Regions from separate parts of the Brachybacterium sp. J144 genome, predicted to be linked through region 2. Evidence: predicted binding sites of a transcription regulator. Region 2 holds the regulator's gene; each other region holds the start of a gene.
What was found. The regulator HrcA, encoded in region 2, represses chaperone genes, less so after heat shock. The targets are predictions, from matches to a motif close to TTNGCACTCGNNNNNNNCGAGTGCNAA.

Region 1 (4,276 bases), on a different contig from region 2:
GCGGGCGAGGCCGCGGAGCGTGAAGCCGTCGGAGTCCACCTGGAGCCAGGCGGTCAGAACGCGCAGCACCCCCACCACGGAGGCGATCACCACCAGGGCCCACAGGAGCAGCGGCAGCTGGAAGAGGAAGGACTCGCGCAGCGCGGGGACGGTCCACAGCCGCTGACCCACGAAACTGATGATCACGAGGAACTCGAGCACGATCACGAACACCAGCGCGACCCCGAGGGTGCCGAGCACCACCGGGGCGGGCGGCCCGAAGGTGCGGGTGGGGCGGTCGTCGTCCGGGAGCGGAGTGGCGTCCGTGCTGCTGGTCACCACTCCTCCTGAGGCGGCTCGATCCGGTGGGACAGCGTCATCCTAGGCCGAGCCGCCCCCTCGCGAGCACCACCGGCAGCCCCCGGACATCCCCGGCCTCCCGCTCGCGGCCGGATGTGTCCTGTCTCCGTCGTCCCCGTCGTCTCCGGACACGACGACGGGCGGGCCTCCCGGTCTCCCGGATGGCCCGCCCGTCGGCGGTCTGTCCCGCGATGATCACGCGAGGATCAGAGGAGCATCAGGACTCGTCCTCGTCCTTCTTCTCGATCACGAGGGTCTCGGTGGTGAGCACCAGACCGGCGATCGAGGCGGCGTTGCGCAGCGCGGACCGGGTGACCTTGACCGGATCGATGATGCCGGCGGCCACGAGGTCGACGTACTCGCCGGTCGCGGCGTCGAGACCGTGCCCGGCCTCGGCCTCCTTGACCTTCTCGACGACGACGTAGCCCTCGAGGCCCGCGTTCTCAGCGATCCAGCGGAGCGGCTCGACCACGGCGACGGCGACGGCGCGGGCGCCGACGGCCTCGTCACCGGTGAGGCCGAGATCCTCGGAGAGAACGGCGGAGGCCTGGACGATGGCGGAGCCGCCACCGGCCACGATGCCCTCCTCGATGGCAGCGCGGGTCGCGGAGACCGCGTCCTCGATGCGCATCTTCTTCTCCTTGAGCTCCACCTCGGTGTGCGCGCCGACCTTGATGACGGACACGCCGCCGGCCAGCTTCGCGAGGCGCTCCTGGAGCTTCTCGCGATCCCAGTCGGAATCGGTGTTCGCGATCTCGGCGCGGATCTGCGCGACACGGTCGGCCACGGCCTGCTCGTCGCCAGCCCCGCCCACGATGGTGGTCGAGTCCTTGGTGACGACCACGCGACCGGCGTGGCCGAGCACCTCGGTGCCGACGGTCTTGAGGTCGAGGCCGAGGTCGGAGGTGACGACCTGGGCGCCGGTGAGCACCGCGATGTCCTGCAGCATGGCCTTGCGGCGGTCGCCGAAGGCCGGGGCCTTGACGGCCGCGCCCTTGAAGGCGCCGCGGATCTTGTTGACGACCAGCGTGGACAGGGCCTCGCCGTCGACGTCCTCGGCGATCACGAAGAGCGGCTTGCCGCCCTCGACGACCTTCTCCAGCAGCGGCAGGATGTCGGCCACGGCCGAGATCTTGCCCTGGTGCAGCAGCACCTGGGCGTCCTCGAGCACGACCTCCTGGCGGTCCGCGTCGGTGACGAAGTGAGGCGAGATGAAGCCCTTGTCGAACTGCATGCCCTCGGTGAAGTCCAGCTCCATCGCGGTGGTGGAGGACTCCTCGACGGTGATCACGCCGTCCTTGCCGACCTTGTCGAACGCCTCGGCGAGCAGCTCGCCGATCTCGCGGTCCTGGGAGGACACCGCGGCGACGTTCGCGATCTGCGCCTTGCCGTCCACCGGGGTGGCCAGCTCGCCGAGCTTCTCGGACACCGCCTCGACGGCCTTCTCGATGCCGCGCTTGAGGGCGGAGGGAGCGGCGCCGGAGGCGACGTTGCGCAGGCCCTCGTGAACCAGCGCCTGGGCGAGGACGGTCGCGGTGGTGGTGCCGTCACCGGCGACGTCGTTGGTCTTGGTGGACACCTCCTTCGCGAGCTGCGCGCCGAGGTTCTCGTACGGATCCTCGAGCTCGATCTCGCGAGCGATGGTCACGCCGTCGTTGGTGATGGTGGGGGCGCCCCACTTCTTGTCGAGGACGACGTTGCGGCCCTTGGGGCCGAGCGTCACCTTGACGGTGTTGGCGAGCTTGTCCACGCCGCGCTCGAGGGCGCGACGCGCGTCTTCGTTGTACAGAATCTCCTTGGCCATAGGGATGCTCTCGCTCAGTTCTCGATGATCGCGAGGATGTCGCGAGCGCCGAGGACGAGGTACTCCTCGTTGCCGTACTTGAGCTCGGTGCCGCCGTACTTGGAGAAGACGACCTTGTCGCCGACCTTCACATCCATCGGGATGCGGTCGCCCTTGTCGTCGAAACGACCGGCGCCGACGGCGACGACCTCGCCCTCCTGGGGCTTCTCCTTCGCGGTGTCCGGGATGACCAGGCCGGAGGCGGTGGTCTGCTCGGCCTCGAGCGGCTTGACGACGACGCGATCCTCGAGGGGCTTGATGGAGACCGACATGCGGCTCACTCCTTCATGAAGAGTTGACTCTGATGAGTTCGGGGAACCAGGGAGCGCGGATCCCGGTCGTCGTCGCGGTGCCGAACGGGGCGTTCCCTGACTGGCAGCCTCTGGCACTCTCGGCCGTCGACTGCCAACGGCGACCACTCTAGGACCGAGCTGGCACTCACGCAAGACGAGTGCTAACCCCTGGTCCTGACCCGTCGCCGTCGCCCCCGACGCCGGGTCCTCGCCTCGCCCCACCGTCGCCCGCGGCCGCTCCGGAGAGCCCCAGGTCACACACTTTTTGTGAACCTGGCAACCGGGTGACCTCGGTCCCGTGACCGCCGGTCCCCGGCGCGGTAGAACGGACGCAGAGAACCTGCCGGCGCACCTGCGATCCAGGGCCCGGCCGATCACCCCGCTCCGACTCGAAGGATCTGCCGATCATGATTCTGCTCCGCTCCCTCCGCGACTCCCTCCACCGCTTCTCCCGCGGCGCCGACCGCATGCAGGGGCAGGACGTCGAGCGCCCCGATCTGGTCCCGGGCCGTCGGGTCGGCGGCAACTTCGCCGCGCTCACCAAGGCGCATTCGAACCAGGGCGTGACCTCCCTGGGCATGAACCGCTGAGGCGCCCCGCACCGCGGACGCGCCTCAGGGGCCGAGTCCCGCCCGTCGTCGCAGGCGGCGCTGCCCGAGGTGGCCGAGGATCATCCCCAGCACCGCGGCGGCGATCACCCCGATGATCAGCACGACCCCGGGGTCGAGGGCGCCGACGGCTCCGTCGATTCCGATCTCGAGCGCCAGCAGCGCATCCCCGTGCTCCCGGCGGTACCACTCGCTGCCCCGCAGCGGCGAGGTGGGCAGCAGCGCCCACACCCCCAGGCAGCTGACGAGCAGCAGCAGATCGCCGAGGCCGCCGACGACGCGCAGCACGTCGGCCCGGAGCCGACCGGTCGGGCTCTCATGCACCGCGAGCGGGTCCCGCCCGAGCTGCGCCGGTCCGGCGAGCGCGCCGACCACCACGAGGGCGAGCAGCAGGGCCGTCGCCTGGGCCGCCCCGATCCGTGGGATGCCGAGCTCCCGGAGACTGTCGGGCTGAGTGCCCAGGACCCATACCTGCACCCAGGTGGCGGCGACGATCAGCATCGCCGCTCCCTGTGCCGCGAGGCGCATCGCGGTGCGCCGCACGGCGAGACGGCCCAGCTCCCGGCGGCTCGCCTCCCGCGCCGTCCGTTCGCGGCGGTCGGCCGCGGACCGGGCCCGTATCGCCGCCGCCTCCTCGTCCGAGGGCGGCTCGGGGCGCTCGGCGGGACCGATCCAGCCGGCGCGCAGGTCGGCGAGGACCCGGGCGAGCAGGGGCGCGAGCACGAGCCGGGAGCGGAGCACCGAGACCGGGATCAGCCGCTCACGGGTCGGCGCTGGCAGATCCTGCAGGATCCCGACGATCCGCTGCACCTCGCCGGGACGCGGTGCCCGGGGAGCCACCTCGAGCCCGCGCATCAGGTCGAGCTGCTCGACCTCCCGGGCCGCCTCCTCGAGGCGCGGCATCATCACCGGGTAGCCGGCGCGACCCAGCGCCGGGAGCTCGAGCGCGGCGAGCCGCCTCCGCAGCTCCCGGATCAGCTCCTGCACGGCCGCCGGATCCACCCCGACGAGCTCCGGGCGCACCCGCCGGCGGCGCAGACCCTCGAGCGTCTGTTCGGCGAGGTCGAGGACCACCGCGGCGCCGTCCTCGATCCAGCGGGCGAGGGTGGTCGCGGGGAGCTGCCGGGCGAGAAGGGCGAGCGTCTCCTCGTCGGTCGCATCGGCGGGGAGGCCGACGGGGAGGCTCGGCATCG
Region 2 (4,276 bases):
GAGCTCCTCGATGCGCCCGGACAGCGTCGGCTCGACATCGGCGTAGGAGCGCACGGTCTCGAGGATCCGCTTCCAGCCGAGGCCCACGTCGTGCTTGTCCCCGTGCGGCCAGCCGAGGGCGGCGAGGGTCCCGATCTTGATGTCGGTGCCCTTGGGGACGTGGGGCCACCGGTCGAGGCCCACGCGAGCGGGCTTCACGGCCTGCCAGACGTCCACGTACGGGTGGCCGAGCACGATCACGTTCCCCGCCGCACCGGGCAGGCGCATCACCTGCTGCGCGATGCGCGACTCCTTGGAGCCGGGCACCAGGTGGTCCACCAGGATCCCGAGGCGCCGGGTGGGGGAGGGAGCGAACTCCTGCACCCGCTCGACGAGGTTGTCGGCGCCCTCCAGCTGCTCGACGACGACGCCCTCGATGCGCAGGTCGTGGCCCCACACCTTGTGCACCAGCTCGGCGTCATGGGTGCCCTCGACCCAGATCCGGGAGGCGCGGGCGGTACGGGCCCGCGCGCCCTCGACGTACACCGAGCCGCTCGCGGAGCGCTTGCGCACGGGCGCCTGCTGGGCGACGGCCCGGGTGAGCACCACGGGCTTCCCGTCGATCATGAATCCGGGACCCAGCGGGAAGGTGCGGCGCACCCCGCGGCCGTCCTCGAGCTCGACCACGAGCTCCCCGGCGATCTTCTCGACCCGGGTCACCGCCCCGGTGAAGCCGGTCGAGGCCTCCTCGACCACGAGATCCTTGCGGGCGGGCACCTCGGTCGCGACGGGGCGGCGGCGATGGTGGGCGGGCGGGGTCGAGGACAGCACGTCTCGGCCGTACCGGTCGGGGAAGGAGGAGGCTGCAGGCACGCCCGGCACGATACCCCCGTGGCGAACGCCTCCCGGGGAGCACCGCGCGGGGCGCGTAGGATTGGCACTCGGCGGCCCCAAGTGCCAGCCCCGTCGGCCGTCCGACGGGTCCGCACCGCGGCCCGCCCGCAGCACAGCACATCGGAGCCAAAGCACATCGGACCCACAGCGGGTCCCCGCCCGTCGGAGGTGAGAGGAACGGACAGCCGCAAGCTGCAGATCCTCGGCGCCATCGTCGAGGACTACGTCGCCACCCGCGAACCCGTCGGGTCGAAGTCCCTGCTGGAGCGCCACGAGCTCGGCGTCTCCGCCGCGACGGTGCGCAACGACATGTCCGCCCTCGAGGAGGAGGGGCTGATCCACCAGCCCCACACCTCCGCGGGCCGCGTCCCCACGGACAAGGGCTACCGGACCTTCGTCGACCACGTCGCGACGGTCAAGCCGCTCTCGGTGCCCGAGCGCCGCGCGATCCACGCCCTGCTCGAGCAGTCCGGGGACGTCGAGGAGCTCCTCGCCCGCACGGTGCGCCTGCTCGCGCAGCTCACCCAGCAGGTCGCGATGGTGCAGTACCCGGCCCGCCGGCAGGCTCGGGTGCGCCACGTCGAGCTGGTCAAGGTCGCCGAGTCCCTGCTGCTGGTGGTGCTGATCCTCGAGTCGGGCCGCGTGGACCAGCGCACCATCCCGGTGACCCCGGGGCGCGACGCCGAGTACTACGCCGGTCTGCGTGATGCGCTGAACCGCACCGTCGCGGGGCGCGAGGTCACCGACCTCTCCGCCCCGCTCGGGGACCTGCTAGAGACCGTCAGCCGCCCGGACCGCGACTCCGCCCGTGAGGTCGCCGAGGCGCTCATCGCCCTCGCCGCGGCCCGAGTCGAGGACCGGATCATGCTCGCGGGCACCGCGAACCTGGCCCGCAGCGCGGAGGACTTCGCCCGCGACGTCGAGCCCCTGCTGGACGTCCTCGAGGAGCAGCTCGTGCTGCTGCGGCTGTTCACCGAGATGCACGCCTCGCCGGGCGCGGTCGAGGTCCGCATCGGATCCGAGCTGCGCGAGTCCGCGCTGACCCAGGCCGCGGTGGTCGGGGCCGGCTACGGCGCGGGCTCCCATCTGGCGATCCTCGGCCCCTCCCGGATGGACTACGTCACCGGCATCTCCACGGTGCAGGCGATCGCGCGGTACGTGTCGCGCTACCTCGAGTGATCGCCGTGCGGAGGTCCGTCTCCGCCCCTCTATCTCTGCTCCCACCCACACCGCAAGGACCCCACTGGTGAACGACGACTACTACGAGCTCCTCGGCGTCTCCCGCGACGCCTCGACCGAGGAGATCAAGAAGGCCTACCGCAAGCTCGCGCGCAGCCTTCACCCCGACGTCAACCCCGATCCTGAGGCGGCGGAGACCTTCAAGAAGGTGTCCCAGGCCTACGAGACGTTGTCCCATGCGGACAAGCGCCGTCAGTACGACATGGGCGGCGGCCCGGGCATGGGCGGCGGCTTCCCCGGCGGTTTCGGCGGCGGCGCCGGCTTCGACATGGGCGACATCTTCGACATGTTCGCGGGTGCCGCGGGCATGCGCGGTCGCGGCCAGGGCCCCGTGCCTCGGCAGCGCCGCGGCGGCGACGTGCTGCGCCGCATCCGCATCGACCTGCGCGACGTCGTCTTCGGCACCGAGCAGAAGGTCACCTTCCGCACGGCGGCGCTGTGCGAGCGCTGCTCCGGCTCCTGCTGCGAGCCGGGCACCAGCCCCACCCGCTGCACCGCCTGCAACGGCTCCGGTCATGTGCAGCGCGTCGCCCAGTCGCTGCTGGGCCAGATGGTCACCATGGCGCCCTGCCCCACCTGCGGCGGGCACGGCGACGTCATCGAGTCTCCCTGCACCGCCTGTTCCGGGCACGGCCGCACGGCTTCCGACCGCGAGGTCACCGTGCGCGTCCCCTCCGGCGTCGAGCACGGCACCCGCATCCAGCTGCGCGGTGAGGGCGAGGTCGGCGAGGCCGGCGGACCCTCCGGCGACCTGTTCGTGGAGCTCTCCGTCTCCGAGCACGACACCTTCGACCGCGACGGCGACGACCTCGTCACCACGATTGCCGTGCCGATGACCTCGGCGGCGCTCGGGGCGACCGTCCCGCTCGAGACCTTCGACGGCATCCAGGAGATCGACGTGAAGCCCGGCTCGCAGCCCGGCGACCAGATCACCCTCAAGGGCCTCGGGGTCACCCCGCTGCGGCGTGAGCGCCGCGGCGACATCCGGGTGGTCCTCGACGTCGACGTCCCCACCTCGCTCAGCGACGAGGAGCGTTCGCTGCTCGAGCAGCTCGCGGCGCTGCGGGGCGACGAGACCACGCGCAAGAAGGGCCACGGCCCCTTCGCGAAGCTCCGTGACCGCCTGCGCGACCTCTGAGCGGAGCACCGCGCCGATGCCCACGACCCCGCCCGGCTTCCTGATCCTCGACGACGCCCTCGCGGGCGCGCGCGAGGGCGATGCCCTCCTGCTCGCGGGGGAGGAGGGGCGGCATGCCGCGAAGGTCGCCCGGATCGGCGCGGGGGAGCGGGTCCTGCTCACCGACGCCCCGGGCCGCCAGGTCCTCGCCGAGGTGACCGCCGCCCGCAAGGAGCAGCTGGATCTGCGCCTGCTCGCCGACCCGAGCCCGGCGGTCCAGCGCCTGCCCCGACTCACCCTGGTCCAGGCCCTCGCCACCGGCGGCCGTGACGAGCAGGCCGTGGAGTCCGCGACGGAGCTCGGCGCGGACCGCCTCGTCCCCTGGATCGCGCAGCGCTCGGTCTCCGTGTGGCGCGGCGAGAAGCTCGCCAAGGGACGGGCGAAGTGGGAGGGGACCGTCCGGGCGGCCGTCAAGCAGTGCCGTCGGCCGGGGATCCCGGAGGTGGCGGAGGCGGTGACCACGACCCGGCTCGTCGAGGACCTGCGCGAGCGCGCGGCCGACAGCGCCCTGGTGCTGGTGCTGCACGAGCAGGAGTCCGTCTCGCTGATGACCCTCGCCGAAGAGCTGCGCGGCGCCAGCGAGGCCGGCGTCGAGGAGATCGTGGTGGTCGTCGGCCCCGAGGGCGGGATCGACGAGACCGAGCTGGACGCGCTGCGCGGAACCGGCGCCCGCAGCGTGCTGCTCGGCCCCGAGGTGCTGCGCTCCTCGACGGCGGGCCCCGCCGCTCTCGCCGTGATCAGCGCCCTCGTCGGCCGCTGGGGCTGATCCGCCGGATCGCTCAGGGACCCCGGAGACGACCGGGACCCCGGAGGCGACGAAGCGAGAACAGGAGCCCCAGGCGATTCCCAGATGGGGTAAGGGTCGGGAGGAAACACTGGAACCATGGGGACAACAAACCCCCCCCGGCAGCACCGGGCACGCTCCGAGGGGGTCAGGGGTCAGGCGGAGACGCTCTGCAGCTCCTCGACCTTCGCGGCGACGGTCTC
Region 3 (4,276 bases), on a different contig from region 2:
AGCACGACGACGCGATAGAGCTCAAGCGCACCAGCGACGCCGAGCACCTGCGGATCGCACGCGCGATCCTCGCCCGCGACCCCGTGCAGGCGCACCTCGAGGCGATGGCGCACATCCGCACCACGCGCACCTGGCTCGAAGGGCTGCGCCCCGTCCCGGAGCCGTGAGGGGCCGGGGAAGCCAGGCCGACGGCACTGAGACACCCACTGGCGCAGCTCAGATGTCACACCCCGGCCCTACCCTCCCTCCATGATCATGTTCTTCGGCGAGGAGCCGGAACCGCCGTACACGGAGCCCCGGGGCACGTGCCCCGACTGCGGATCGCCTCGCGTGAGGCACCATCTGCTCGGGATGCCGGACCCGCGCACGCAGCCGCCCGCCCCCGACTGGGTCGACTGGCAGGGCTGTCTTCCGACGTTCGGCGACCGGTCGTGCGAGGACTGCGGGATCGGCTGGAACGTGAGCTGGCGAGAGGCTCCGCACGCTCCGATGCGTCTCGTCTCGGGCGACGGCGCGGCGTTCGCCCTGCTCCCGGTCCCCGATCTGGAGGACGACGGCGTGGTCGAGGTCGACATCGAGCTGCTGACCCCGGACCGGCTGGTCCGCTATCTCCATCGCGCGCCGGAGGAGGGGGCGCTCTCCCGGCTCGGCGACATGCTGCAGGACGCCGCGAAGGCCGACCTGCCCGAGGTCGAGGTCCCGTCCTTCCAGGATGAAGAGTCGGGGCTCGCGGTGCTCGTGCTCGACTCCGACCCCCTGACAGTGACCCTCGAGATCCTGGTCGCCCTGGAGCCGGGCAGTGAGGAGCGCGAGGTCGATGCGGTCGCCTTCGACGTCACCCGCGCCGACCTCATCTCCGCCTCCTATCAGATCTGGGCGTGGGAGGAATGAGCCACCTCGGAAACCTCCTGGAACTTCCGGAGGGGTCGCGCCTCACGGGCGTGACCCTCCACGACGTCGGCATCATGCCGAGGCACCGCTGGATGGCCGCGCACCTGCAGGTCGTGCTCCTGCCGGAGACGGCAGAGCCGTCGGCGAGCGCGGGAGCTCTCAGCGTCTTCCTCCCCGAGGTCTTCGCGAGCGTCCACGGCACCTCGCCCGACGGCGGGAGCTGGGCTGCGTTCCTGCTGCTCCCCCGCAGCGACCGACAGGTGATCCTTCGCGACGTCATAGCCCTCGCGCCCCTGCGCCGCGCGCTGGGGCTGCTCGGACTGGACGAGGCGGCGGCGAGGAGCATGCCACTGACCGGGAAGGCCCTGCAGGGGATGTACTGGCAGAGGGACACGCCCGACACCGACAGCTGGCCCGCCGAGGAAATGCTCCTCGGCCTGCTCGTCGAGCTGACCGGGGTGCCGCTGAAGGATGCGGTGGAGTTCGCGGCGCGCAGCGGAGCGGAGTGGGCGCCATCAGGTCAGCGGAAGCGGCTGGTGTCGCTGCTGGAGTCGTGGTCCGTGGAGTGAGGGACTGCGGGTTCGGCTGACGGTGGAGTCCGACACCCTCCGACCCAAGCGCTGCGGGGCGCACATAGCTCCGTGCGCCCACCTGAGTAACGAGAAGCATCAGGGGGTGCTCGGCGCTGTCGCAGAGGAGTTTCAGCGCCCGAGATGAACCGAATCAAGGCTGGCACTCTCCTAGGGAGAGTGGTAATCTGATCGCAGTTGAGTCGAAGAGACTCAAGGTTGGTAGGCCACCAATCCAGGAGGTGGCCGAGACAGGAAGGAGACATCATGGCTACCTACGACCCGTTCCGAGAGATGGAGCGTTTCGCGAGCAACTTCCTCGACGCTGGGCGACGGGGCCCTCGGCAGATGCCGATGGACCTGTACCGCGCCGGCGATCACTACGTCCTCTCCGCTGACCTGCCGGGCATCGATCCCGGGTCCGTCGATGTCGACGTCGACGGCCAGCTGCTGACCATCCGCGCCGAGCGAACCCTCGCGACCGATGAACAGGCGCAGTGGATCACCCGCGAGCGCACGGGAGGAACCTTCCTGCGTCAGCTCAGCCTCGGACAGGGACTGGACACCGAGCACATCTCCGCGAGCTACAACAACGGTGTGCTCAGCGTGACGATCCCGATCAGCGAGAAGGCCAAGCCCCGCAAGATCGAGATCACCACGCAGAACGCTCCCCAGCAGATCGAGTCCTCAGCGACCTGATCGACCCACTCCTATCGAAGGCCCCCGGCTCCCCGCGAAGCCGGGGGCCTTCCGTCGCTCAGGAAGCCGAACAAACGGAACCGCCGCCCACCACTCGCGACGATGATCAGCACGGTGCCCAGCTGCGCAACCTTCCAGTACGCAGGTCGGAGTGCATCTGAACCACCTGCGGGGAGCAACCGGGCACGAAGTTTTCTCCTCCGGCAGTGCGCCGCAGTTCCCCCAAGACTCCTGCACCCATCACCTTGTCATCCAGCCGACGGCATGGGAAACCCCGCAGACACAAATCGAGGCGGTCGCGGTCGAACTACTGGCCAAGTATCTTCGAGGGCTGGGCCGAAGCGATTGGTCGTTCAACCGCCTACTGCAGCAGGCCTAGAGAGCCCTCGGGCTTTGGATGTGCCGGCGAGGGCGGCGTCGCGGACGGAGCGGATCTGGTCGCTCTCAAGGGTGCGGGGCCGACCCTTGTAGGCGCCGCGCTTCTTGGCGGCGGCGATGCCCTCGGCCTGGCGCTGGCGGATGAGCTCGCGCTCGAACTGCGCGAAGGCTCCCATCATGTTGAGCTGGAACGCGGCCATCGGGTCTGAGTGTCCGGGCTCGAAGGTGAGTCGCTCCTTCAGGAACTCGATGCTCGCGCCCTTCCGGGGGCGCTGATCGGTGTGCTCGGTAGGGTCGCCGGTGATCTGCTGGACGATGTCGTTGAGGTCGATGACCGACCGGGCCAGGCGGTCCATGGACGCGACGACGACATGGTCGCCGCGGCGGACGTGCCGGATGAGCGCCTGCAGCTGCGAGCGGTCCGTCGCGCTCTTTCCGGACTGCTTCTCGGTGAAGATCTGATCGCACTCCCCCACCGCCTCAAGCTGCCGCGCTAGGTTCTGGCCGGCCGAGGACACCCGGAGGTACGAGACACGCTGCCCCGGGGCCCGATGTGCTCCATTCATGTCTAGGACCCTAGCCGAGACATGTTCCAAAACACCGAAAAGGACCCTGTTGAACAGCAACGATGTCTTGGTGAGGGGTGTCGCTTTTGGGTATACCCCAGCGGGACGCCCATTGGCCGTCCCGCTGGGGCGGTCATCGACTGAGAGTGAGGGTGATTGGCTGGGGGCTGCTGCAGCAGGTGTCCTCGGCGGGCGCCGGTGCGCAGCAACTGTCGGTCGTGGCTGCGGGGGCGTCGCAGCTGCCGCCGAGGTCGGTGGTGCACACCCCGGTTTCGGGCAGCTCGAGGTGGACGGCGTCTGCGGCGGCGCGGTCGCCGGCCAGGGCGGCAGCGATGGAGCGGACCTGCTCGTAGCCGGTGGCCATGAGGAAGGTGGGGGCGCGTCCGTAGCTCTTCATACCGACGATGTAGAAGTTCTTCTCTGGGTGGGCGAGGACGCGTTCACCGTGGGGTTCGACGGAGCCGCAGGAGTGGAACTCGGGATCGATGAGCGGGCCCAGTTGGGCGGGGGCCTCGACCGCGGTGTCCAGGTTCAGGCGGAGCTCGGAGAGGGTGGCGAGGTCGGGTCGGAAGCCGGTGGCCGGGATCAGTGCATCGACAGTCACGGCGCGTTCACCGTCCGGGGTGTTCGCGTGGACGATCAGCGCGTTCTCCAGCGTGAACTTCGTGATCGTGAAGGACGTCTGGACCTCGATGCGCCCGGAGTCGACGAGGTGGCGCAGCCGGGTGCCGAGGGCGCCGCGTGCAGCGAGTTCGTCCTGGTCGCCTCCTCCGTAGACGCGGGAGGGGTCCGCGGCGCGGAGCGCCCAGGTGATCCGGGTGTCTGGGTTGTGCTCAGCGAGGTCGAGCAGGGAGTTGGCGGCCGAGTGGCCAGCGCCGACGACCATGACGTGCTGTCCGGCGAACTGGACGCGGTCTCGTCCGAGCACGTCGGGCAGGGGCCGGGTGATGCGCCCGGCGGTGCGCGCCTCGTGTTCGCCGGCGGCGGGGAGGCCGGCCTGGCCGAGGGGGTTGGGCGTGGCCCAGGTGCCGGAGGCATCGATCACGGCGGAGGCGATGATGTCCTCGCTGACCCCGGTAGGCGTCTGGATGCGGACCAGGAACGGGGTCTCGTTGCGGCCAGCGGTGCGGGTCTTGTCCACGCCGACCCGGGAGACAGCGGTGACCCGCGCTC

Region 1: a site for HrcA is predicted at 2,614-2,640, ahead of groES (co-chaperone GroES). Genes of this name have one in related genera too.
Region 3: a site for HrcA is predicted at 1,621-1,647, ahead of V1260_RS11490 (Hsp20/alpha crystallin family protein). Genes of this name have one in related genera too.

What each region holds. Positions count from the first base shown of each region.
Region 1 covers NZ_JAZDCG010000031.1:256,293-260,568, reverse strand. The annotation lists gene V1260_RS12745 (hypothetical protein) at 1-318, opposite strand, end outside; gene groL (chaperonin GroEL) at 557-2,143, opposite strand; gene groES (co-chaperone GroES) at 2,158-2,454, opposite strand; gene V1260_RS12730 (hypothetical protein) at 2,883-3,065, shown strand; gene V1260_RS12725 (hypothetical protein) at 3,090-4,276, opposite strand, start outside.
Region 2 covers NZ_JAZDCG010000024.1:26,935-31,210, forward strand. The annotation lists gene V1260_RS09345 (DUF3097 domain-containing protein) at 1-861, opposite strand, end outside; gene hrcA (heat-inducible transcriptional repressor HrcA) at 1,042-2,052, shown strand; gene dnaJ (molecular chaperone DnaJ) at 2,120-3,250, shown strand; gene V1260_RS09360 (16S rRNA (uracil(1498)-N(3))-methyltransferase) at 3,267-4,055, shown strand; gene V1260_RS09365 (NADPH-dependent FMN reductase) at 4,229-4,276, opposite strand, start outside.
Region 3 covers NZ_JAZDCG010000030.1:29,340-33,615, reverse strand. The annotation lists gene V1260_RS11505 (FadR/GntR family transcriptional regulator) at 1-167, shown strand, start outside; gene V1260_RS11500 (hypothetical protein) at 331-891, shown strand; gene V1260_RS11495 (hypothetical protein) at 888-1,460, shown strand; gene V1260_RS11490 (Hsp20/alpha crystallin family protein) at 1,728-2,159, shown strand; gene V1260_RS11485 (recombinase family protein) at 2,513-3,103, opposite strand; gene V1260_RS11480 (FAD-dependent oxidoreductase) at 3,237-4,276, opposite strand, start outside.